Linked DNA regions of Prochlorococcus marinus str. GP2. The protein of the gene in region 2 interacts with the protein of the main gene of each other region in a pairwise test. Links are inferred from orthologs where the notes say so. Each region holds a gene or a part of one and is shown on either strand. Other genes may lie near its edges. The genes, in order: cysK and cysE.

Region 1 (17,387 bases), on a different replicon or contig from region 2:
GTTGGGTACTAGTAGAAGTTCCTATGATGCTTTATTTAGTAAATATTTCTAAGTCTTCCAAAATATTATTTATAAAGTAATATTTTCTTCAAGTTTTTCTTTTTGAAGCAACAGATCCCAAAAATCTGTATCAATCAGCCTTATTTAATATAAAAAAAGATTTTTTTACCAAGGTATCTCTGAACTGTCCCATGCAATAAATTTTCCTGTAGATTCTGGTGATTGATTTTTAATAATATTGATCAAAAATTGGGCAGATTTTTCTTTACTAAATAATTTATGTTCTGGAACAAATTTATGAAAAGGTCTAGATAAATCAGTATCTACTGTTCCTGGATGAAGCAATGTGATAGTAGCCCTAGGGAAACGTCTAGCCCATTCAATACTTAAAGATTTAAAAAACTGATTTTGGGCAGATTTTGCAGCTCTATATGAATACCAACCTCCAGTTTGATTATCTCCAATGCTTCCCACTCTTGCACTTATACTTGCAAAATTAAAATCAAGATCTTTTGGTATAAATTCTTCAATAGTTTTAGCTAATAAAATAGGCGAAAAGGCATTTATTGAAAAACTTTCAATCATATTTTTTTTATCAAGATGTTGTAATCTTTTCTCTGGTTGAAGAGAATCACTATGAAGTCTTCCTGTAGCGTTAATGACTAATCTTAATTTTGAAGGATGATTTGATATTTTATTTTTTAACTGCAAAAGGGATTGAGAATCCTCTATGTCCAATTCCCAAAAAGAATTAAATTCACTTTTTCTTCCACACAAAACAACATCTAAATCTTTTTCACTTTCACTCAGATCTTTAGCTATTTGCGTTCCAATTCCACCTGCGCCTACAACTAAGGCTAAGCCTTTCATTTTATTAAAAATAACTCTATTTATTCTAAGAAACTTTTCTTGTGATTTGCGTAAAGATCTTTCTTATTTGATTAGGAAATTTTATTGAGATTACTTTTTTCTTTTAATAATTTATAAGCTATTTTTCTATCATCAAAATTAATAACTTTATTATTGAGAATTTGGTAGTCTTCATGTCCTTTTCCTGCAATTAAAACAATATCTTCTTTATTGGCAAATTTAATAGATTCATTTATTGCTTTAAATCTATCAATCTCAATTGTTACTTTTTCTCTTTTTTTAATACCCATCAAAATATTATTTACTATCTTTTGCGGTTCTTCTGATCTTGGATTATCTGATGTTATAAAAAGTTTATCAGAAAACTCTTCAGCTATTGATCCCATTAAAGACCTTTTACTACAATCTCGATCTCCACCACAGCCAAAAACAGTTATGAGTTTTCCCGTACAAAGTTTTTTAATTGATTGCAAAACTTTTTTTAATCCATCAGGCGTATGGGCATAATCAACAATTACTGTTGGAAGTGATCTTGAAACGTTATCATTACCAATTTCTATTTTCTCCATTCGCCCAGGAGCACCAGGAAAAGATTGTATTAACTTTGATAAATCTTTTAAAGAAAAATTAAGTTTATACAAAATTGTTATCGCTTGAATCGCATTCATTAAATTAAATTCACCAACAAGTGGAACAAAAAGTTTAATTTTTTCCTTGGGTGTATGAAAAATGCAGGTTGAGCCATTATCAGTAAATTTTTTTTCTGTTACGAAAAAAAAATCATCATTTTCAAATTCACTGTCAGTAAATTTTGTCGAGACTAATGAAGATCCTTTTTCAAGATCAGATGATAATTTAGATATCCAAGGGTCATCGTGATTTAATACAGAAATTCCATCCTTTTCTATTAAGTAAGGTGGGAAAAATAATTTTCTTTTTGTTTGAAAATAAGATTCCATATCTGAGTGATAATCAAGATGATCTTGAGTTAAATTGGTAAAAATAGCCGCCTCAAATTCGCAGCCTGATATCCTGTTTTGAGCAATAGAATGTGAACTTACCTCTAATATCGCGAATTCAGATTCTGCCTCAACAGCAGCATTTAATTTCTTTTGAAGTTTATCAGCGAAATCAGTTGTATGAGAAGCCACTTCAGAGTAGCCAGGCCATCTATTGAATAAGGTCCCAAATAATGCAGTTTTTTTTCCTAATTTTTTTAAAAGATATTCCAATAAAAAAGTAATCGTCGTTTTTCCATTTGTACCCGTAACACCAATAAGTTTAAGTTTTCTTGAAGGCCTATTCCAAAACTCAGCGACTATTTGACCAAAAATATAATCTAAATTATCCTCTATAACCAAAATCCTTTCTCGATCAATAGATCCAATTTTCTGTTTTGCAGCAGGGCCAATAATGGCGGCCTCTGCGCCATTTTCAATTGCCTCAATACAATATTTTCCTCCATCAACATTTAAACCAGACATACCTAAAAATAAAGTTCCTTTTTGTACTTCTTTAGAATTAAAGGAAATATTATTGATTTCATGATCGATTAAATCTAATGAAGGAATAATTCCTACCAAATCTAAAAGTTTATATAATTTTATAGATCTCATATAAAAAGTTATTTCTTAAGAAAAGTATTAATATTTTTTTGAAACCAATTCTTTAACTGATCATCTTTTAATCTTGGAGAAATGCGAGGCAATTCTATTATTTCCTTGGAACTAATTCCTTCAACAGCAATAACAGGTACTTCATAATCATATTTTTTATATTTATCTTGATATAAATCAACCCTATCAATATCAATTTCTTTAAGCTCCTCTAGATTGGGGAATAACTCATTAAGATTTATTTTTGCCAGTTTGTTTTTTAGTGAATCACAAAGGCAACATCCCTGCCTAACAAAAATAAATATTTTCATTCTATTTAATCAGGTACAGGGTCGCATCCACAGGGAGTAAAAGGATGACATCTGCTTAATCTTCTTAAAGTTAACCACCCTCCCTTCCAAGGACCATGTCTTGTAATTGCTTCGTATCCATAAGAGCTGCAACTTGGAATAAATCTACATCTTGGTCCGAAAAAAGGAGAAAACCACTTTTGATAGAACGAAATCATAAAAAGAAGTATAGAAGAAATTGATTTATTAATAGTTTTGAACACTTTAATGATGTAAAATAGTATTTCCAGTAGTAACTAGTTTAATTGAATTTAATCAATTATCCAATTTATTGCAATTTTCTATTTAATTTAAAATTATGTCAAGATACCGCGGCCCCAGATTAAGGGTTACGCGTCGCTTGGGAGAACTACCAGGTCTCACCAGGAAAGCTTCAAAGAAGTCTAATCCTCCAGGTCAGCACGGCCAAGCCCGTCGCAAGCGATCAGAATATGCAATTCGTCTAGAAGAAAAGCAGAAACTTAGGTTTAATTATGGAGTTTCTGAAAAACAACTAGTACGTTATGTAAAAAAAGCTAGAGCTCAAGAAGGATCTACAGGAACTAACCTACTAAGACTTTTAGAAAACAGACTTGATAATGTTTGTTTTAGATTAGGTTTTGGAGGTACCATTCCAGGTTCAAGACAATTAGTAAATCATGGTCATGTAACCGTTAATGGAAAGGTTCTTGATATTGCTGGTTATCAATGCAAATCAGGCGATGTAATCGGAATTAAAGAAAACAAAGCAAGCAAAAAACTTGTAGAAGGTAATATAGAATTCCCTGGTTTAGCAAATGTCCCACCTCATCTTGATTTAGACAAACCTAAATTAACGGGGAAAATAAATGGGAAATGCGATAGAGAGTGGGTGGCTCTTGAAATAAACGAACTACTAGTTGTTGAATATTATTCAAGAAAAGTTTAATACTACTTTTCTTTGGATTATTAAATCTCTCATTTTTTTTAATGAGAGATTTAATTTAATTCTTATTTTTAAAAATAATGGGAAATAAGGAAAATAATACAAAAAAACCAGGTTTTAAGACCTTATCTATTCACCATGGGGAAACATTTGCAGAAAGAACCGGATGCGTTATGCCTCCTATTTTTTCTACATCTACTTTCAAACATGGAAATAAAGATAATTTCGACTACACAAGATCAGGCAATCCAAACTTTAGAATTCTAGAAAGTGTCCTTAAATCAATAGAAGACTCTAAATACTGTACAGTTTTTGGATCTGGAATTAGTGCGGTAACTGCAATTTCATCAACATTAAAATCAGGTGACAAGATACTCTGCGAGTCAAATCTCTATGGTTGTACAGTGAGGATGTTCGAAAAAGTTTTCAAGAAATTTGGACTAGAAGTTTTATACACAGATTTTACAAACGAAGATAATTTCAAAAAGATTTCAAACTTCGAGCCAACCTTGATATGGCTAGAAAGTCCAACTAATCCACTTTTGAAGGTACTCGATATTAAAGCGATTTGTGATGAAGCGAATAAACTCGAAATACCAGTAGTTGTAGACAACACATTTTCTACAGCGCTTATTCAAAAACCATTGGACCTTGGTGCAACACTATCGGTTGTAAGCACCACAAAATTCATTAATGGACATAGTGACGCACTTGGCGGAGCAGTACTTACAAATAATGAGGAATGGAATAGTAAGATGCTTTTCTCTCAAAAAGCTCTCGGGCTTCAACCATCTCCTTTTGATAGTTGGCTCATTACGAGAGGAGTAAAAACTCTTCCTTTAAGAATCGAACAACAAACTAAAAGTGCAGAATTTATTTCTGAAGAATTAAGTAATCATAAAATTATTAGTAAAGTAATTTACCCTTTTAATCAAGAGCATCCGCAATTTAATTTAGCAAAATCGCAAATGAAATCTGGAGGTTCAATGATCACCCTAAAATTAAATTTAAATAAAGAGGATACTTTTAAATTTTGCAAATCTCTCAAATATTTCTCTCTAGCAGAAAGCCTTGGAGGAGTTGAAAGTTTAATTTGTCACCCTGCAACGATGACTCATGCTTCTGTTGATGACAAAACAAAAAATCTACTAGGGATAGATGATGCTCTTGTCAGATTATCAATTGGATGTGAAGATACAAACGATTTAATCTCGGACATTTTATTTGCTTTAAATAAATTCTGAAAATTGAGAGATTTACTTAAAAAACCTATATGGAAAAATTTAGAGTTGGGATATGCAATTCCTGATAGTATTCATGCAGTTTCTGTAGCATTACCAACTTGGAATGATGTAATAAATTACGAGGAAAAAGATCAAGAATGCATGAATTTATTGAAGTCCATTTACCCACGATTCGGGCTAAACCCCATAGTGAAAAGATTATGCGAAAAAGTAAAAAAACAAAATTACTACAACAATAAAAGTATCTGGCCATATCCGAATGAAAGAATAGCTTTTAAAGCTAAAAAATACATTGATAGAAATACTTCTGAACAATTCTCGTTAATAGAAAAAAGAAATAATTTAGCTTTCTTAATAACTGAAAAAGAAGGAAGTATTTATGCAAAATATTTTTGGCAACATACTGGTCTTGGTCTATCTTCAAGAGCTGCCGCTATAGAACTAGGTCTTGAAGATTGCCCTCCAAAATCTTACGTAAATGAATGTTCTCAAAGAATAAAAAATAGAATTTCTAAATCTACAAAAATTGACTCTAATGAAATTCACTTAACTTCATCTGGAATGTCTGCATTGCATACATCATTGGAAATCATATATAAATTATTTCCAGCTAAACCAACACTCCAAGTTGGTTTTCCATATGTAGATGTACTTAAATTACCAATGAAAATCTTTCACGGAGCAAAGTTAATTACAGAAGAAAATTGCGCGGATATTGAATTAGAAATCAAAAGAATAAATCCATCAGCATTAATTATTGAACTTCCAAGTAATCCAATGCTCAAATGTGTAAACATTAAAAAAATTTCAAAAATTGCAAAAAAGCTAAATATTCCGTTAATTGTTGACGATACAATTGGTTCGAATTTAAATATAAATTCCATAGAACATGCAGATATAGTTTTTACTTCACTTACAAAAATTTTTTCAGGTAGTGGTGATATTCTTGCCGGATCATTAATACTAAATCCAAAAAGCAAATGGATTGATCAGTTTAGAAATGCATTAAACGAGATTAATATTCCAATACTTTCCGATGGAGATATAGTTTATCTAGAGAAAGTTAGTAGAGATGTAAATCAAAGAGTTTTTGAACAAAATAAAGCATGTTTAGAATTAAAAAAAAGATTAGAGACTCATAGCGAGATTAAAAATATTTTCCATCCTGAAAATTGTCCAAATTTTAATTCTTTACTTACTTCTAATGGGGGATACGGCTGCTTATTATCGTTTGAATTAAATGGAGGATTGAACAAAGCTAAAAAATTTTATGATTCTCTAAAAGTATCTAAAGGACCTAGTTTAGGTACAAAATTTACTCTAGTTTGTCCTTATGTTTTACTAGCTCATTATGACGAGTTGGACTGGGCTGAAAGTTTTGGTGTACCCTCGCACCTTATTAGAGTATCAGTTGGATTAGAAGACCAAGATCAATTATGGAAAAACTTTTCTGAAGCACTAAATAATTTCTAAATTCCTAGTATTTACCGTATAGAAACTTATATACTCTTTTTCTAAATAATAGTTAGTATTAATATATATTTTCTCAATATATAAATGGCAAAAATTTATGAGGACAACAGTTTTGCTATTGGAAACACTCCATTAGTAAAATTAAAATCAGTTACTAAAAACGCGAAAGCTACAGTACTTGCAAAAATTGAAGGTAGAAACCCCGCTTATAGTGTCAAATGTAGGATCGGAGCAAACATGATCTGGGATGCCGAGAAAAGTGGGAAACTTACAAAAGACAAAACTATTGTTGAGCCAACTTCTGGTAATACAGGAATTGCTCTAGCTTTTACTGCTTCAGCAAGAGGTTATAAGCTCATCCTTACAATGCCAGAATCCATGTCAATTGAAAGAAGAAGGGTTATGGCAGTGTTGGGTGCTGAAATTGTTTTAACAGAGGCATCAAAAGGTATGCCTGGAGCAATAGCTAAGGCTAAAGAAATTGCAGAAAGTAATCCATCTCAATATTTCATGCCAGGTCAATTTGATAATCCAGCAAACCCAGAAATTCATTTCAAAACTACTGGACCAGAAATCTGGGATGATTGCGATGGTGAAATTGATGTCCTAGTTGCAGGGGTTGGAACTGGCGGCACAATTACAGGAGTTTCAAGATACATTAAGCAAGAGAAGGGCAAGAATATTACTTCTGTAGCTGTAGAACCATCACACAGTCCTGTTATTACACAGACAATGAATGGAGAAGAGGTTAAATCCGGACCACATAAAATCCAAGGAATTGGAGCAGGATTTATTCCTAAGAACCTTGATTTATCAATTGTTGATAAGGTCGAACAAGTAACAAATGAGGAATCAATCGAGATGGCTCTTAGGTTAGCTAAAGAGGAAGGTCTATTAGTAGGAATATCTTGTGGGGCTGCCGCTGCTGCTGCTGTTAGATTAGCTGAACAAGATGAATATGCTGGGAAGACAATTGTAGTTGTTCTGCCTGATTTAGCAGAGAGGTATTTATCATCAATTATGTTTACTGAAGTTCCAAGCGGAATCATTCAAGAACCAGTCAATGCCTAAATCTATTTTTCTCCAGTAGTGAGTCTGGTGAAATATACATAGCATCGCCATAAGAGAAGAATCTAAATTTTTCTTTTATGGCTTTTTTATACAATTCTAATAATCTTTCCCTACCAATCATTGCACTTACTAAAAGTAATAATGAACTTTTAGGGAGATGAAAATTAGTTAATAATCCATCAACTACCTTAAATTTATAACCTGGCTTAATTACTAAATCTACGTATTTAGCTATGGGAATAAAGTCATTAATTTCGTGAGAATAACAACTTTCTAGAGCTCTTACGCTGGTTGTACCGATAGCAATTATTTTTCTATCTGTTTTCTTTATTCTTTTTATTTCCTCCACTACTTCCTTATTAACACTTACCCATTCTTTGTGAAGATTTAAGTTACTTAAATCTTCTTGATCAATTGGTTTGAATGTTCCATAACCCACGTGCAAAGTTATCGGTAAGATTATTACGCCTTTTTTTTTTAATTTGGAAATAAGACTTTTGCTTAAGTGTAAACCAGCTGTTGGTGCAGCAACTGCCCCCGGATTTGTTGCATACTCAGTTTGATAACTTTTCTCATGAAAAGATTCTTCTTCGGAATTTTTTATATAAGGAGGAAGAGGGATTTTCCCGTATTTATCAAGAAGTTCATTCATTGAATTGAGACAAGTTATATTTTTCGGAAATTTAATAAATCTCCCTCCAGTTTCTTCATCAACTCCATCAACAATCAAATTAATATCTTGTGCCAAAGGAGATTTTAATTTTAATTTTCTATTTATTTTTAACTTTTTTGCTGGCTTTGCCAAACATAACCAAACACATTCATGGGATCTTTCTAAAACTAGTAATTCGACTAAAGTCTTATTTTCTAATTCAACCTTTAACCTAGCTTTCATAACTTTAGTATTATTTACAATTACAAGATCACCTTCTCTAAATTCATCTAAAAGATTCTTGGTAAATTTATTAGTTAAACAGTCTTCTTCTAAAACACTATTTCTAACTATCATCAATCTTGATTCATGCCTAATTGCTGAAGGTTTACTAGCAATTAATGAAGGATCAAGTAAATAATCATAAGCTTCAAGCTTATAATCTCTTTCTTCATTATTAATTTGAGAAATCAATTAAATTTAGGAGACAAGAGTCTCTGGCTTATCTTCAATTAGGGAAGCCAAGTCTTTTAAGAATGAAGCTCCATCAGCTCCATAGATCACTCTATGATCAGCTGTTAGATTTACTTGCATTATTTTTTTAACAGATATTGAACCATCACTATTAGCAACAACGGTTGGTTTCGATGATGCTATGGCTAAAATAGCACCGGTTCCTGGAGGAAGAATTGCGTCAAATCTATCAACTCCAAACATCCCAAGGTTAGATAAAGTGAAGGTTCCCGTTGAGTATTCATCAGGTTCTAATTGTTTTGATCTTGATCTTTTTACGAGATCTTTCCATTCCCTTGACAATTCAAATAAATCAGTATTGCATGGTTCTTTTAAAACTGGAGTTATTAGTCCACCATCTTCCATCGCAACAGCAACAGCAATATTTATATTTTCTGGATAAGAAATTCCATTCTCTGAAAAACTTGAGTTAACTTGAGGATGTTTCTTTAGTGTCTTTGCAACTGCCTTTACTAGTAAAGCAGTCATAGTAACTCCGTTCTGTTTTACTTTTTTGTAGAAATTATCTAATTTATCTGTGTTAATGGAATAACCCACCCTAAAACATGGCACCTCTAAACTAGATTCCATATTTTTATTTACCGCTTTCTGAAGAGTATTAAATTGAACTGTTTCTCCAGGATTACCAAAACTATTTCCTGAAGTTTCTGGTTTACTTTCAACTTCCAAATTTGCACCAGGTATACTTGCAGGAGAACCCCCTTCACCTATCCATGGTATAGAGACTGGTTGGCCATTAGCTTTTAAAATATCATCGGCTTGAATCCTTCCGTGAGGTCCGGATCCATGAACCTTTGCTAAATCAACGCCCATTTGAGAGGCAAGTTTTTTAGCTCTTGGAGATGCAATCACCCTCGAAGAAACATTACTTGTAGCTGCATTAATTTGATCGGTATTAAAAGATGGTACAGGCTTTTCACTCTTTAATACGACTTCTTTTTCTTGTTTTTCAACAATTTCACTTTGAATCACAGGTTTTTCTTCAGTTTTATTACTTACCAATTCAAGTTGATCCGAACTAGAAACTTCGGGTTGTTTTCCTTTATTTTGTTCTTGAACAGAAGCTATCTCATCCTCATTTTCTACAATAAGACCGATAGTCTCTCCTACGGGTGCAGTGCTGCCAGCAGGCATTAAAACAGCCGCAAGATATCCATCTTGAAAAGATTCAACATCCATATCTGCCTTGTCAGATTCAACAACCAAGACAGATTCACCTCTTTCGACTTTATCTCCTGGATTTTTCAACCATTCCACAATCTTGCCCTCTGTCATAGTAGAACTCAAGGCAGGCATGAATATTTCGTGAGACATAAGAAAATTGTTATTGCATAAGTTTCAAGGGATTTCTACCAAACTTCCTAAAGTTTTTATGGTTAAGAACCCTTTAAACTCTTGTTTTAATTATACGAAATCATGTTCACAGTGGGAACTCTTAAAACTTAAGAAAGTAATAATTTAGATCGATTAGAATTTAAAACTTTTCGAAATTAAGATTTACTTATATTTATCAAAAATACTAAATCTTCTCTTTAATTATTATCTATAGATTGAATAACTCCATCCTTAACCGTAATCGATACTTGCATTTTTTCAATAAGATTGTCTCCCACAGTGACATCACAGAAACTATCCACTTGCCCTTGATCAACAATTTCGTCCATTTTTAATTCGCGAACTTGACTCTGTTGTTGAAGAAGATTTCTTTTTTGTTCTTCAATTTCATTTCGTTTTGCTGCGACTTGTTGTTGCACCTGACTAACCTGTTCTTGAACTCTTGGATCTAGGGGATTAACCGATTGGGATCTAATATTATTTACTATTTGCTGCCCCTCTTGCTCCAGTTGCGATAACTGCCGATCAATGTTTGAAATTGCTTTACTTAATTCTTTTTCAGCATCTTCCTTCCAAGTTGGTGTAACTACAGCTTTAATAGCTATTGAGCGCTTTATAGATATTGAGTTTTTTGTTTCCATAAAAAATTAATTTACCTTTTCAATATAGATAGAACAAATCAAATTTTCTTACTAAATTTGTTTTCATACATATTTTCTATTTGTAATGAATACTTTTTTTCTATTTCTTTTCTTTTTTGTTTAAGAGTTTGTGTTAATAACCCATTTTCTAGAGTAAAGGCATCAACAAAATAACAATCTAATATTTGTTCTTCTGATCTTGCTCCTAATCGACTTTTAAGCAAATTATTAATTTGTGATTTGAAAAATGTACCAATTTTCTTATTCAGGTTTAATTTTGGAAGGTCTTCTTCCAAAAACTTGCTTTTAACCAATTCGACATTAGGAACTACGAGAGCTGTTAAACATTTCTTATCTTGTCCTACTAATTGAATCTGATTAATAAATTCAGAACTAAGAATTTCAGTCTCTAGGGGATTCGGTTCTATATTTTCACCACTTGATAGCACTATTGTATCCTTGGCTCTTCCGGTTATAAAGAGAGAACCATTTGGTATTAGAAAACCTAAATCACCAGTATCAAACCAACCATCCTTGGATAAAACATCATTTGTAGCTATTTCATTATTAAGATAACCTTTCATTACTTGCGGCCCCTTAACAAGAATTTTCCCGACTTCTCTGAACTTCAGAATCTTTTTTTTATCATCACTCACTATTTTGATTTCAGTAAATGAAAGAGGCTGCCCAGATGATCCTCTAACATTTAATTCTCTTCTCCTACAAGTTAATACTGGACTAGTTTCTGTGAGGCCATATCCCACCAAAACATCTACACCTAAAGATTCAAAAAAAAGATCTACATGTTCTGGCAATGCACCTCCACCGTTGATGGGAAATTTCAGTTTTTCTCCGCATAGTTGTCTAAGAATATTCGGCCATAAAAAAATAGTAGACAATTTATGTAAAGGGTATCGGCTAATAACAGAACCCAGTAAAGGTATTTTTGATTTAAAAGTTGTTTGTTTTATATCTATATTTCTTATCTTTCTAAGACTTCTTTTAAAAACCGAACTATTACTTATCAAAAACTTAATAAGTTTTTGCTTTTTGGAAGGCATTTTTTTCAAAGCCTGAAAAAAACCATCATGTATTGCTTCCCATAGTCTCGGTACAGTAGCCATGACAACAGGTTTTATTTGTGTAATATCATCTTTAAGAAATTTTGGAATTGTATAGTATTGAGAACAACCGCATGAAAAAAAGAAGTATTCAGCACTTCTCTCATAAGAATGCCAGATAGGCAAAACACTTAATACAGAGGTCCCTGGTTCTGGATCAGCGATATAGGCTAAATTGATTATTTGATGTAAAAAATTTGCATGAGTCAGAGGCACACCTTTAGGTTTTCCGGTTGTCCCAGAAGTGTAAAGAATAGTAGCGACGTCATCAATTTCTGGATTAAATTTTTCAAGATTATTATTTTGTGAATTTTCTTTTTCTACTGAACTTATGAATGTACTCCAACTTATTAAACTTTCAAATTGTTCATCTTCTAAATTGATTATAAATTTGAGTCTTTTTTTTAATTCTTCTTTGTTGTTTAACTTTAGCCAAATTTCCTTAGATTGAACTATTAGTCCTACTGAATTAGAGTGCCCAATAATATAGTCTAATTCTACTGAAGGAGAATTAATACCTCTCACTGCATTTATAGCTCCTAAACGCATTAAGCCTTGATCTACTGCTAGCCATCTTGGAGAATTTTCAGATATTACAGTAACTACATCCCCCTTTTTTAAACCATAATTTTCGAAAGAAAAAGAGACTTTTGTTATTAAATCAGCTAGCTCAGAATAAGAAAATTTTTCTTTGTATTTCCCTCTTAAATCGCAAACAGCTAAAGTATCACCACATTTAAATTTTAATTTTTCCCAAATTTGATCTATATGATCAAGGTTCTTAATAAAATCTCTATTTTTGGCAAATGTATTTTTTTTAGAAAGAGGTTTGGCTGCAGGCCAATACGCTAAATCACCCATATTATTTAAATTAATTTTGAAATTTTAATTTCTATTTTGATATAAAATCAAAATTAAATTCTTCCTCGATGGTTTTTTTAACAATTCTCTTGACTTCTTGAGTATTTAAATTTTTGTTGTAATCAATCATATTTGCCATAAGACAATTTTCTATTCCGCAAGGAACAATCTTATTAAAGTTTTCTAATTCGCAGTCAACATTGATTGAAAATCCATTTATCGTAATCCATCTTTTACACCCAATTCCAATTGATGCGATTTTCTTATTTCCTATCCAAACACCAGTAAACCCTTTTCTAGAGTGACAATCTATATTAAAAGCTCCAAGGATTTTTATAATAATTTCTTCAATTTTTCTTAAGTACCAATTTAAATCTTTATTAAAATTTTTCAAATCTAAAACCAAATACGTTACTAATTGTCCTGGCATGTGACAAGTTACCTCACCACCTCTATCAATCTTAAAAACATCATATTCAGCATCATTTAGAGAAAATAGTAAATTATCGTAATTAGATCCTCTCCCCAATGTATAACAGAGTTGATGCTCCCCTATCCAAATAAAATCAGGCTTAGAATTATCTAAAATCAATGCCTCCTGATATTCTTTTTGTAATTTATAAACATCATTAAAAGAAGAAATATTATCAGGTTGTTTAATTATTGCTGTTCTATTATCCATATTTAAGTAGATTTAGAAAGTAAGTAAATATTTTTAGATTTGTTATGAAAATTTTAATCCATGGAAAGAATCTTGAGCTCACTGGAGCATTAAAAGAATATACTGAGGCAAAGATAGAAAAAGCAACACATCACTATAAGGATATCGTTAAAGAAGCTGACATACACCTTTCAATTGAAAAGAATCCAAGAGTCTCGTTCCAAACTGCAGAAGTTACTATTTTTGCAAATGGTACCATAATTAGAGCTGAAGAAAAAACTGAAAATCTATACTCAAGCATTGATTTAGTTTCAAATAAACTTTGTAGAAAATTACGCAAATACAAAGAAAGAAACAATAAAACAATTCATAATAAACAATTTAAAAATAAAGATTCTTTACCAATTGAAAGTATGGAATCAAATTTTTTAGATAAAGCTTTAATTAGGGAAGGAATGGAAGCAAGTCTGCCTGAGCCATCTATAAAAAATAAATACTTTGAAATGACTCCAATTTCATCAGAGGAAGCAAGAAAACAATTAGATCTAATTGATCATGATTTTTATGTTTTTCGAAACAAGAAAAATAATGAACTTCAAGTTATATATAAAAGGAATCATGGGGGTTATGGATTGATTCAATCTAAATAAGTTTTAAATGCCCAATATTGAATATGAATTAAACGAGAAAATTCATGCGATTATTATTAACCCTTATTTATCGTGGGAAGATTTCTGTGTGAATTGCGATTTAATAAGAAAATACAATATCAAAAATATTTCTACTTCACTAAATTATTTAACTGATCTTAAAAACTGTTTGGGTAATTACAGTGCGAATATAAACGCACTTATTTCATACCCTTTAGCAGATTTACCAGTTTCATTTATTGAAGAATTAGTTTGTTTTGCAAAAGATAAGGGTGCCAAAGGAATTGAATATATCCCAAACTTTATCAATTTATCCAAAAGAAATTTAGAAACTTTCGCTGCTGAAATTGAGCAAGTTAAATTATCTGGATTACCAGTTTCAATAATCATAAATAAATCAAAACTACAAGAAGAAGTTTTTACTAATGCGATAGAAATATGTTTGGAATTAGGAATAAAAAATTTTCAGTTTGGGGACGGGTTTGGGTCTCCTCTTACATCTAGTGATTTCCCCGAAATACTAAAAAAAACAGGCTCACAAAATCAAATCAAAGTTGTAGGTGGCATAAAAAAACTGACGCAAGTAATTGATTTGTTGGATATTGGAATTAGTTGCGTGGGAACTTCCAATTTTTGTGAAATTTTTGAAGAAGTTAACTTAATTTAAATGTCTGGTTCTGGTGAGTGGAGACTAAAGGGTCTCTGTATTAAAGCTTCTCCATTAGGCGAGAATGACAGATTAATAACTATGCTTACCGATGAGCAAGGGATTGTTAGATTAGCGGTACCTGGTGCTAGGCGGCCTAAAAGTAGTCTTGCCGCAGCTACTCCTTTAACATATTTAAGTCTGCAGATTTTTGGGAAAAGAAATCTTAAATCTGTACGTCAAATAAAAATATTAAAAAGCTATTCTGGTCTAGGAAAAAATATTGAATGTCTTGCAGCCGCACAAGCAATAACTGAATTAACATTTTTATTAGTAGGTAATAATGACAAGCAACAAGACTATTTATCTTGCGTTCTTGCACATCTTGATAGAATTTATTTATATAAAGAGTCTCAAGAAGAAGATATTAAAATGCTCTCAATGAGTATTCAATCTTTAATCCATCTATTAGCCATCGGGGGTATTAATTTACCAATTCATCATTGTTGTAAAACTGGAGAACCTATTATTCCACCTTTAGGGAATTGGGAGTGGAATTGTTATTATTTGCCAAGTGAAGGGTTTTCATCCATAGAAGATCCTCAAAGTAATCTAAAAATAAATGCATCTGAAGTCGCTCTATTACAGAGACTTCTTTTCCCAGAATTACCAATAAAATCTAATGGAGAGTTGTTGGGTCCCAAAAAAGTCTGGCTCAAAATATTATTCATTATTGAGACATGGATCTCTACTCAATTAGAGAAGGAGCTATCTTCACTAAAAATGTTGAGAGAAATATATAGTTAGCATTTTCATGAACCATTAATAAATTATAAAATTATGATTATCGAAGCTCTAACTGTTAACTTTATAAATAGTTAATTCAATTAATGTGGTTCATATTGCCTGGTTAGGGAAAAAATCCCCTTTTTGTGGAAATGTAACTTATGGTAATTCAACTACTAAGGAATTAAAGGCCAGAGGTCATAAAATTAGCTTTATTCATTTCGACAATCCCTCTAGTTCAAATTCATCAAACCCATTATTTCTTGCAAATGATCCTGATGTAAGTCTCCCATATTTAATTAAATCTCAAGTTTATACAATACCCTCGCCAAGGGCAGAAAAAGAGCTAAGGATATCATTGGAAAAATTAAAACCTGACATAGTACATGCTAGCCTAACTTTATCTCCTTTAGACTTTAGACTTCCAGAGCTTTGTAATGAAATTAATGTTCCTCTTATAGGAACATTTCATCCACCATTTGATGCTAAAAATAGAAATCTAACTGCGAGCACTCAACAATTAACATATCAACTTTATGCTCCATCTTTAGCAAAGTTCGATAAAGTAATAATTTTTTCTGAACCTCAAAAAAATGTTCTTGAGAAATTAGGAGTACCTAAAGAAAAACAAATAATTATTCCAAACGGCGTTGATGAAAATATGTGGAAACCTTTTGGCGAAAAAAGTAAAAAATATGATCAAGTAAAAAACAAACTTGGAAACGAAAGAATCTTTTTATATATGGGAAGGATTGCAAATGAGAAAAATATCGAGGCACTTTTACGTTCTTGGCGCCAAACAAAAACTCAAAATTGCAAATTAGTTATTGTTGGTGATGGACCAATGAAGCCAACACTTGAAAATAGTTTTTCTAACCTTGGCAATGAGAAATTAATTTGGTGGGGTGCCGAATTAGATTTAGAAATTAGGATAGCAATAATGCAAATAGCAGAAGTGTTTTTCTTACCAAGTTTAGTAGAAGGTTTATCACTATCACTTTTAGAGGCAATGTCAGCTGGTACTGCTTGTATAGCTACAGATGCCGGAGCTGATGGCGAAGTTTTAGATAAAGGAGCAGGAATAGTAATTTCAACTGATAATGTAGCAGCACAGCTAAAAACTATAATTCCAATTCTTGTGGAACATCCTTCATTTACAAAAGATCTTGGTGAAAAAGCTAGAGAACGAGTAATTGAGAGATATACAATTACTAAAAATATAAATTCGCTTGAGAATGTCTATATGAACTTAAAAGATAATTATAAAACCTAACGAAACTCTTTACTTCTATTACTAGCTGAAACTATTGATTCAATTAATGCTGACCTTATACTCTTTTTTTCTAATACTCTTAAAGCAGAAATAGTTGTCCCACCTGGAGAAGTGACTAAATTTTTAAGCTCCGAAATAGTTATTTTACTCTCTTTAATTAAAATGATAGTTCCAATTATCATCTCAATCACTAGTTCTTCTGAAAGTTTTTTTGGTAATCCACCACTCAAACCTCCATCACTTAATGCTTCAATAATCAAAGCAATTATTGCTGGCCCTGATGAAGTTAATGCTAAAAATGTATCAAGGTAATCTTCAGAAAATTCGTATACCTTACTAGTATTTTCAAATAATTTTTTTGTCATTTGTTTCTGATCTTTTGTAATTTCTTCACCCCATGCAATTCCTGTTAAACCTTTTCCAACAGTTATTGGAATATTTGTAACAACCCTCACACATTTATGATTTGGAAATTTTTGAGTTAGTCTATTTAATGAAACTCCTGCAAGAATTGAAACTAATAAACTGTCTTTCCCTTTAATATCATGAAGCTCACTTATATCATTAAAATTTTGCGGTTTTATAGAGAGTAGTTTAACTTGACAATCCCAAATTACTTTTGAGTCTTTAGAACTTGATTTATAAACATTAATTTTATATTTATAATTTTTTTTTATATTTTCTAGACTTTTTTCTGAA
Region 2 (5,901 bases):
AATAATCTTGGTTGGAATTATGCTTTACAAGCAATTGAGATGGGATCCTTAATTAAAAATTTAAATTAATTGAAAAAATTTAATTATTTTTATCATTGATCCCTTCTTTGAGATAAAATAAAAAAGTTATGCGGATGTAGCTCAGTGGTAGAGCATCTCCTTGCCAAGGAGAATGTCGAGAGTTCGAATCTCTTCATCCGCTTTTAATGTTTGTATCTTTTAGGATATTCTTAATAAAAATTTCGTAATGAAAAGAGTAATTTCTATTGAGGATTTAAAGGGATTATTTACTAAACCTTATGGTGTGGATGCACCAACAAAACAAAAATGGGCTGAATTTTATAATGAGAATGTTATTTTTACAGACCCAACTCAAGAAACAGAGGGCTTAGATTCTTATATTAAAGCTCAAGAAAAGCTTGTTAAAAGATGTGATGATGTTTTTTTAGAAACTCATGCCATTTCCATAACTGGAGATTGTGGATTTGTTGAATGGACAATGGGTTTAAAAATTATGGGGAAAGAATTTATTTATCCTGGAACTACTCGTTTATTATTTGGAGAAAATGGATTAATAAAAGAGCATAGAGATTACTTTGATTTTTGCGGTCCAACTTTTGGACCAGTGCCTATTTTAGGTCCTTTTATAAGATGGCTCTATGGTAAATTTGTCTCTTGATTTTGAAAAAATTTTTTTAATAGTATATATCTTTATATTTCACGAATTAACAAATCTTGAGAAATGACTTCTTTAAAGTCAAATTGAGAATAGAACAATTTTTTATTAGTAGTCATTAAATATAGTTTCTTTGTATTTTTAATTTTTTTCGAAGATAAAAGATTTTTTACAATTAATGATCCATATCCATTACCTTGGTGATTTTGATCTATCACAATATCCCAAAGCACCCCCCGATAAACTCCATCTGTTAAAGCTCTACCAAAACCAACTATTTCCCTGCCAACCCAAACGCTAACAATAACGTCACTGTTAGCAAGGCATTTTTTCAGATCATGAATTGTTCTATTTTTTGTCCAGAAAGCATTTTTATCTAATAATTTTTGTAGTTTATTTAATCCATTAGTCGGTCTAAAGTTAGGACCTAATCCAAAAAACCTTAACCCTAGAGCTCCTTTGGAATGTTTGATTAGAGATATTGCTTTCATTTTTTAAAAAGTTTTTGAAAAGTGACGAAGATTCTAATTTTTTTTGATTTTAATTTAATTACCTTAGTCGATCATTTCTTGAAAATAAAGAGATATGATTTTTATCCATTCTGTTGTAACGCGCTAATTTATAATGTTTGTAATAAGATAAATTTTTTAAGGACTATTACTTATGCTAAAACTTTTGTTGGGTGACCCGAATACACGAAAGTTAAAGCGCTATCAACCAATAGTGGAAGAGATAAATTTTTTAGAAGAAGAAATTTCTGCATTAACTGATGATGATTTGAGAATAAAAACTAAAGATCTTAAATCAAAGATTTCATCAGAATTAGATATTAAAAAACAAAAAGAAATCTTAGAAGCGTCTCTGCCAAAAGCATTTGCAATTGTTAGAGAAGCAAGTAAACGTGTTCTTGATATGAGACATTTTGATGTTCAGTTAATAGGTGGGATGGTTTTACATGAATGTCAAATTGCTGAAATGAAGACTGGAGAAGGAAAAACTCTTGTAGCAACATTACCTTGCTATTTGAATGCTTTAACTGGAAAAGGAGTGCATGTAGTTACCGTAAATGATTATTTAGCTAGAAGAGATGCCGAGTGGATGGGACAAGTTCATCGTTTTTTGGGTTTATCCGTTGGGTTGATTCAACAAGATATGAACCCAGTTGAGAGAAAGAAAAATTATAACTGTGATATAACTTATGCAACAAATTCCGAATTAGGATTTGATTATTTAAGAGACAATATGTCCACTGATATAAATGAGGTAGTGCAAAGAAAATTTAATTACTGTGTGATTGACGAGGTTGATTCGATATTAATTGATGAGGCAAGAACTCCTTTAATCATTTCAGGTCAAGTTGAAAGACCACAAGAAAAATATCAAAAAGCTGCAGAGTTATCTTTATCACTGGTCAAAGCAAAAGATTTAAGTAAAGATGGTATTGATCCTGAAGGGGATTATGAAGTTGATGAAAAGCAGAGAAGTTGTATATTAACTGATCAGGGTTTCGCTAAATGTGAAGAGTATTTGGGAGTTAGTGATTTATATAATCCTAAAGATCCTTGGGCACACTACATTACTAATGCTTTAAAAGCTAAAGAATTATTTATTAAAGATGTAAATTATATTATTAAAAATGATGAAGCTGTCATAGTAGATGAATTTACTGGAAGAGTAATGCCGGGAAGGCGTTGGAGTGATGGACAGCATCAGGCAATAGAAGCAAAAGAGAACCTTAAAATTCAGCCTGAGACGCAAACATTAGCATCAATCACTTATCAAAATTTTTTCTTGTTATATCCTGGTCTAGCAGGAATGACCGGGACTGCAAAAACTGAGGAGGTCGAATTTGAGAAAACTTATAAATTAGAATCAACAGTTATACCAACAAATCAAATCAGGAAGAGAAAAGATTTGTCTGATCAAGTATTCAAGACAGAGATTGGTAAATGGAAAGCTGTTGCTAACGAAACAGCGCAAATTCATAGAGATGGTAGACCTGTTTTAGTTGGTACGACAAGCGTTGAAAAAAGTGAATTGTTAAGTTCACTTTTATCTGAAGAAAAAATCCCTCATAATTTATTAAATGCCAAGCCAGAAAACGTTGAACGTGAGGCGGAAATTGTCGCTCAGGCAGGAAGAGCAGGTGCTGTGACGATTGCAACAAATATGGCTGGAAGGGGAACCGATATCATCCTTGGTGGTAATAGTGACTATATGGCAAGACTGAAATTAAGAGAGACTTTAGTTCCCTTACTTGTAAAGCCTAATAATGAGCATAAGCCACCAATCCCTAAACAAAGAAATTCAAAAGTAAAGGGCGGTTTTTCTTCAAAAGTAGACTCAAATTTGAAAAAGAATAATCAAAACTCTTCAACAAGCCTTTTCCCTTGCAAGTTGGATGAAGTAATTACGAAGAAACTCTCTATTTTATCCAATGAACTTGTTAAAAATTGGGGTGATAGACAACTTTCTATCTTGGAGCTAGATGACCGGATAGCTACAGCTGCAGAAAAAGCGCCCACTGATGATAATATGATCAAGCTTTTGAGAGAATTATTATCAGATGTAAAAAAAGAATATGAAAAAGTTTTGATTCATGAAGAAGAAAAAGTAAGAAAAGCTGGCGGATTACATGTTATTGGCACTGAAAGACATGAATCACGAAGAGTAGATAATCAACTTAGAGGTAGAGCGGGAAGACAAGGTGATCTTGGAAGTACAAGATTCTTTTTATCTCTGGAAGATAATTTATTAAGAATTTTTGGTGGTGATAGGGTCGCAAATCTAATGAATGCATTTAGAGTTGACGAAGATATGCCCATAGAGTCAGGAATGCTCACTAGGTCTTTAGAAAGTGCTCAAAAGAAAGTAGAGACTTATTATTATGATATTAGAAAACAAGTTTTTGAATATGATGAGGTAATGAATAATCAAAGAAAAGCAGTTTATAGTGAAAGACTAAGAGTCCTGCAAGGAATTGATTTAAAAAATCAAGTTTTAGGATATGGAGAAAGAACTATGAGTGAAATTGTAGAGGCTTATATTAATCCTGATCTTCCTCCCGAAGAATGGAATATTGATCAATTAATTTCTAAAGTCAAAGAATTTATATATTTATTAGATGATCTGAAAGCTGACGATATTGATTTACTTTCTATAGAAGAATTAAAAAACTATCTTCAAGAGCAGTTGCGAACAGCTTATGATTTAAAGGAATCACAAATTGAAAAGATTCGTCCAGGATTAATGAGAGAAGCTGAAAGATTTTTCATTTTACAGCAAATTGATAATCTCTGGCGAGAACATCTTCAATCGATGGATTCTTTAAGGGAATCTGTTGGATTAAGAGGTTATGGCCAAAAAGACCCTTTGATCGAATATAAAAACGAAGGGTATGATATGTTTCTCGAAATGATGACTAATATGAGAAGAAATGTTATTTATTCAATGTTTATGTTCCAACCTAAAACTGATACTGATGACAAAAATTAATTGAAGTATTAATCATCGCCAAGAAATTCAAAAATTTCTTTATCTTTAAGATTTTGAGAATCACCGAGTTTTGATATATCGATAGATTCCGAGTTAACTACACATTGTAATGTTTTTTGTAATTTAAGAATTTCATTTTCAAGACAATCTATTCTATCCATTAAGTTTTTTATTACATTTGCTTCTGCATCTGGTAGTGCAGAATGAGCTAGTGGATTTACTTTAACACCACTTTGATGTACTACTCTTCCAGGAACTCCAACTACAGTACTGTTACCATCTACATTTCGAACAACTACTGAACCGGCACCAATACGTGTATTAGATCCTACTGTGATAGATCCAAGAACTTTTGCACCTGCACCAACTACAACATTTTCCTTTAAAGTTGGGTGTCTTTTCCCATGACTCTTCCCTGTTCCGCCTAAAGTTACACCTTGATAAAGCAAGCAATTATTTCCAATCTCGGCTGTTTCACCAATAACAACCCCCATACCATGATCTATGAAAACTCGCTTTCCAATTTTTGCTCCAGGATGGATTTCAATTCCTGTTATTAACCTATTGAGATGACTTAATAAACGTGGTATTAAAGGAATTCGCAATTGCCATAATTTATGAGTAAACCTGTGAATTACAATTGCTTGAAATCCTGGGTAGCAGAGAATAATCTCTATTATCCCTCTCGCCGCAGGGTCTCTCTCTTTGATTATTTCTATATCTGATTTAAAAGTTGTTAACATGACCTAATTGATAACTCCAATTTCTTTTTTTAAGTGATTTATTGTTTCGATACTTAAGTAATTTTTAGCACAAATTATTTGAGGTAATCTTATAAGCTGAGATCGATTTTTTAATAACGTGTTTTCTACAACTGAAAGACTAGGACCATCACAAACTATGAGGTTTGAAGTCTTTAAAAGTGATAGTAATCTACTGTTATTATCTGAGATTGCCGTCATAAGAATTAATTCGCTACCTCTCATGCTATGGATAATAACTTCAGCTGCCCTCAATAAACCGGGACTAATGCTAACTATACCTACACAACTACCAGCATTAAATTCTTTGAGAATTTTTAATTCCTTTTGAAAGTCGCTCAAGTCAACTGCAATAGCTCGTACTCCATGCTGTTTGGCAACTTTTTCTAGAGGCTGCAAAAAATATCTGCTTGTGACAATAGTGCCATTATTTGCATTGCTCAAAACTTTTTCTAATTCTTCCATGGGAACAACTTCCACTGGTACATTAATTTTTGGAGATAGGTCTTCTGCAATTAGCATAGAAGCACCTATATCCTCTCTAGGAGTACTGACTAAAATTCTTGATCCACAATTAATACGCCAATCAATTTCATTGGTTAACATTTCTCTCGTTTCTTGTAAGGTGCAGCCAATATTTATGAAGTTATCAATAGCTCTCTTTGCTTCTTGATCTGGTAGTTTAAATGTCTTTTCTTTTGAGTAAATTGATTTTTTAAAGTCTCTTTTAGTCAAATTGTCTCTTACATAAATTCCTGATCCTGCTATTGCTTCCACGACCCCATCAATTTCAAGTTGTCTATAAACTTTGCTTATAGTATTCCGATGGAGTCCAGTCTGCATTGCAAGCTGTCGAGTGCTGGGAAGTCTGTGACCAGGAGGATAATGTCTTGCTGCTATTGCAAAGCAAATTTGATTATAAAGTTGTGTCGATGCTGGGATATCACTTTCTTGCTGTATATGAAATCT

Evidence for each region.
Region 1: the proteins of cysE (region 2) and cysK interact in binary tests that used the Escherichia coli proteins (3 or more experiments, as listed by UniProt). The link is inferred for Prochlorococcus marinus str. GP2 from one-to-one orthologs.

The regions. Positions count from the first base shown.
Region 1 is NZ_JNAH01000003.1:336,166-353,552, reverse strand. The notes cover bases 5,675-8,534. They hold cysK (cysteine synthase A), read left to right. Parts: upstream 5,675-6,541; coding sequence 6,542-7,528; downstream 7,529-8,534. Other genes in these bases: queA (tRNA preQ1(34) S-adenosylmethionine ribosyltransferase-isomerase QueA), read right to left, coding at 7,518-8,534; EU91_RS05750 (PLP-dependent transferase), read left to right, coding at 5,675-6,457. Outside these bases: EU91_RS05720 (SDR family NAD(P)-dependent oxidoreductase), read right to left, coding at 166-870; EU91_RS05725 (UDP-N-acetylmuramoyl-L-alanyl-D-glutamate--2,6-diaminopimelate ligase), read right to left, coding at 942-2,486; EU91_RS05730 (glutaredoxin family protein), read right to left, coding at 2,495-2,797; membrane protein insertion efficiency factor YidD, read right to left, coding at 2,803-3,039; rpsD (30S ribosomal protein S4), read left to right, coding at 3,135-3,743; EU91_RS05745 (trans-sulfuration enzyme family protein), read left to right, coding at 3,821-4,984; more of EU91_RS05750, read left to right, coding at 4,988-5,674; more of queA, read right to left, coding at 8,535-8,654; EU91_RS05765 (dihydrolipoamide acetyltransferase family protein), read right to left, coding at 8,661-10,028; EU91_RS05770 (YlqD family protein), read right to left, coding at 10,247-10,690; EU91_RS05775 (AMP-binding protein), read right to left, coding at 10,729-12,672; lipoyl(octanoyl) transferase LipB, read right to left, coding at 12,704-13,354; hpf (ribosome hibernation-promoting factor, HPF/YfiA family), read left to right, coding at 13,399-13,983; EU91_RS05790 (deoxyribose-phosphate aldolase), read left to right, coding at 13,991-14,650; DNA repair protein RecO, read left to right, coding at 14,651-15,436; EU91_RS05800 (glycosyltransferase family 4 protein), read left to right, coding at 15,522-16,688; proC (pyrroline-5-carboxylate reductase), read right to left, coding at 16,685-17,387.
Region 2 is NZ_JNAH01000008.1:354,744-360,644, reverse strand. Bases 3,048-5,845 are described here. They hold cysE (serine O-acetyltransferase), read right to left. Parts: upstream 4,915-5,845; coding sequence 4,180-4,914; downstream 3,048-4,179. Other genes in these bases: EU91_RS00530 (GntR family transcriptional regulator), read right to left, coding at 4,918-5,845; secA (preprotein translocase subunit SecA), read left to right, coding at 3,048-4,171. Also shown: ribH (6,7-dimethyl-8-ribityllumazine synthase), read left to right, coding at 1-69; EU91_RS00510 (nuclear transport factor 2 family protein), read left to right, coding at 248-679; EU91_RS00515 (GNAT family N-acetyltransferase), read right to left, coding at 712-1,167; more of secA, read left to right, coding at 1,340-3,047; more of EU91_RS00530, read right to left, coding at 5,846-5,901.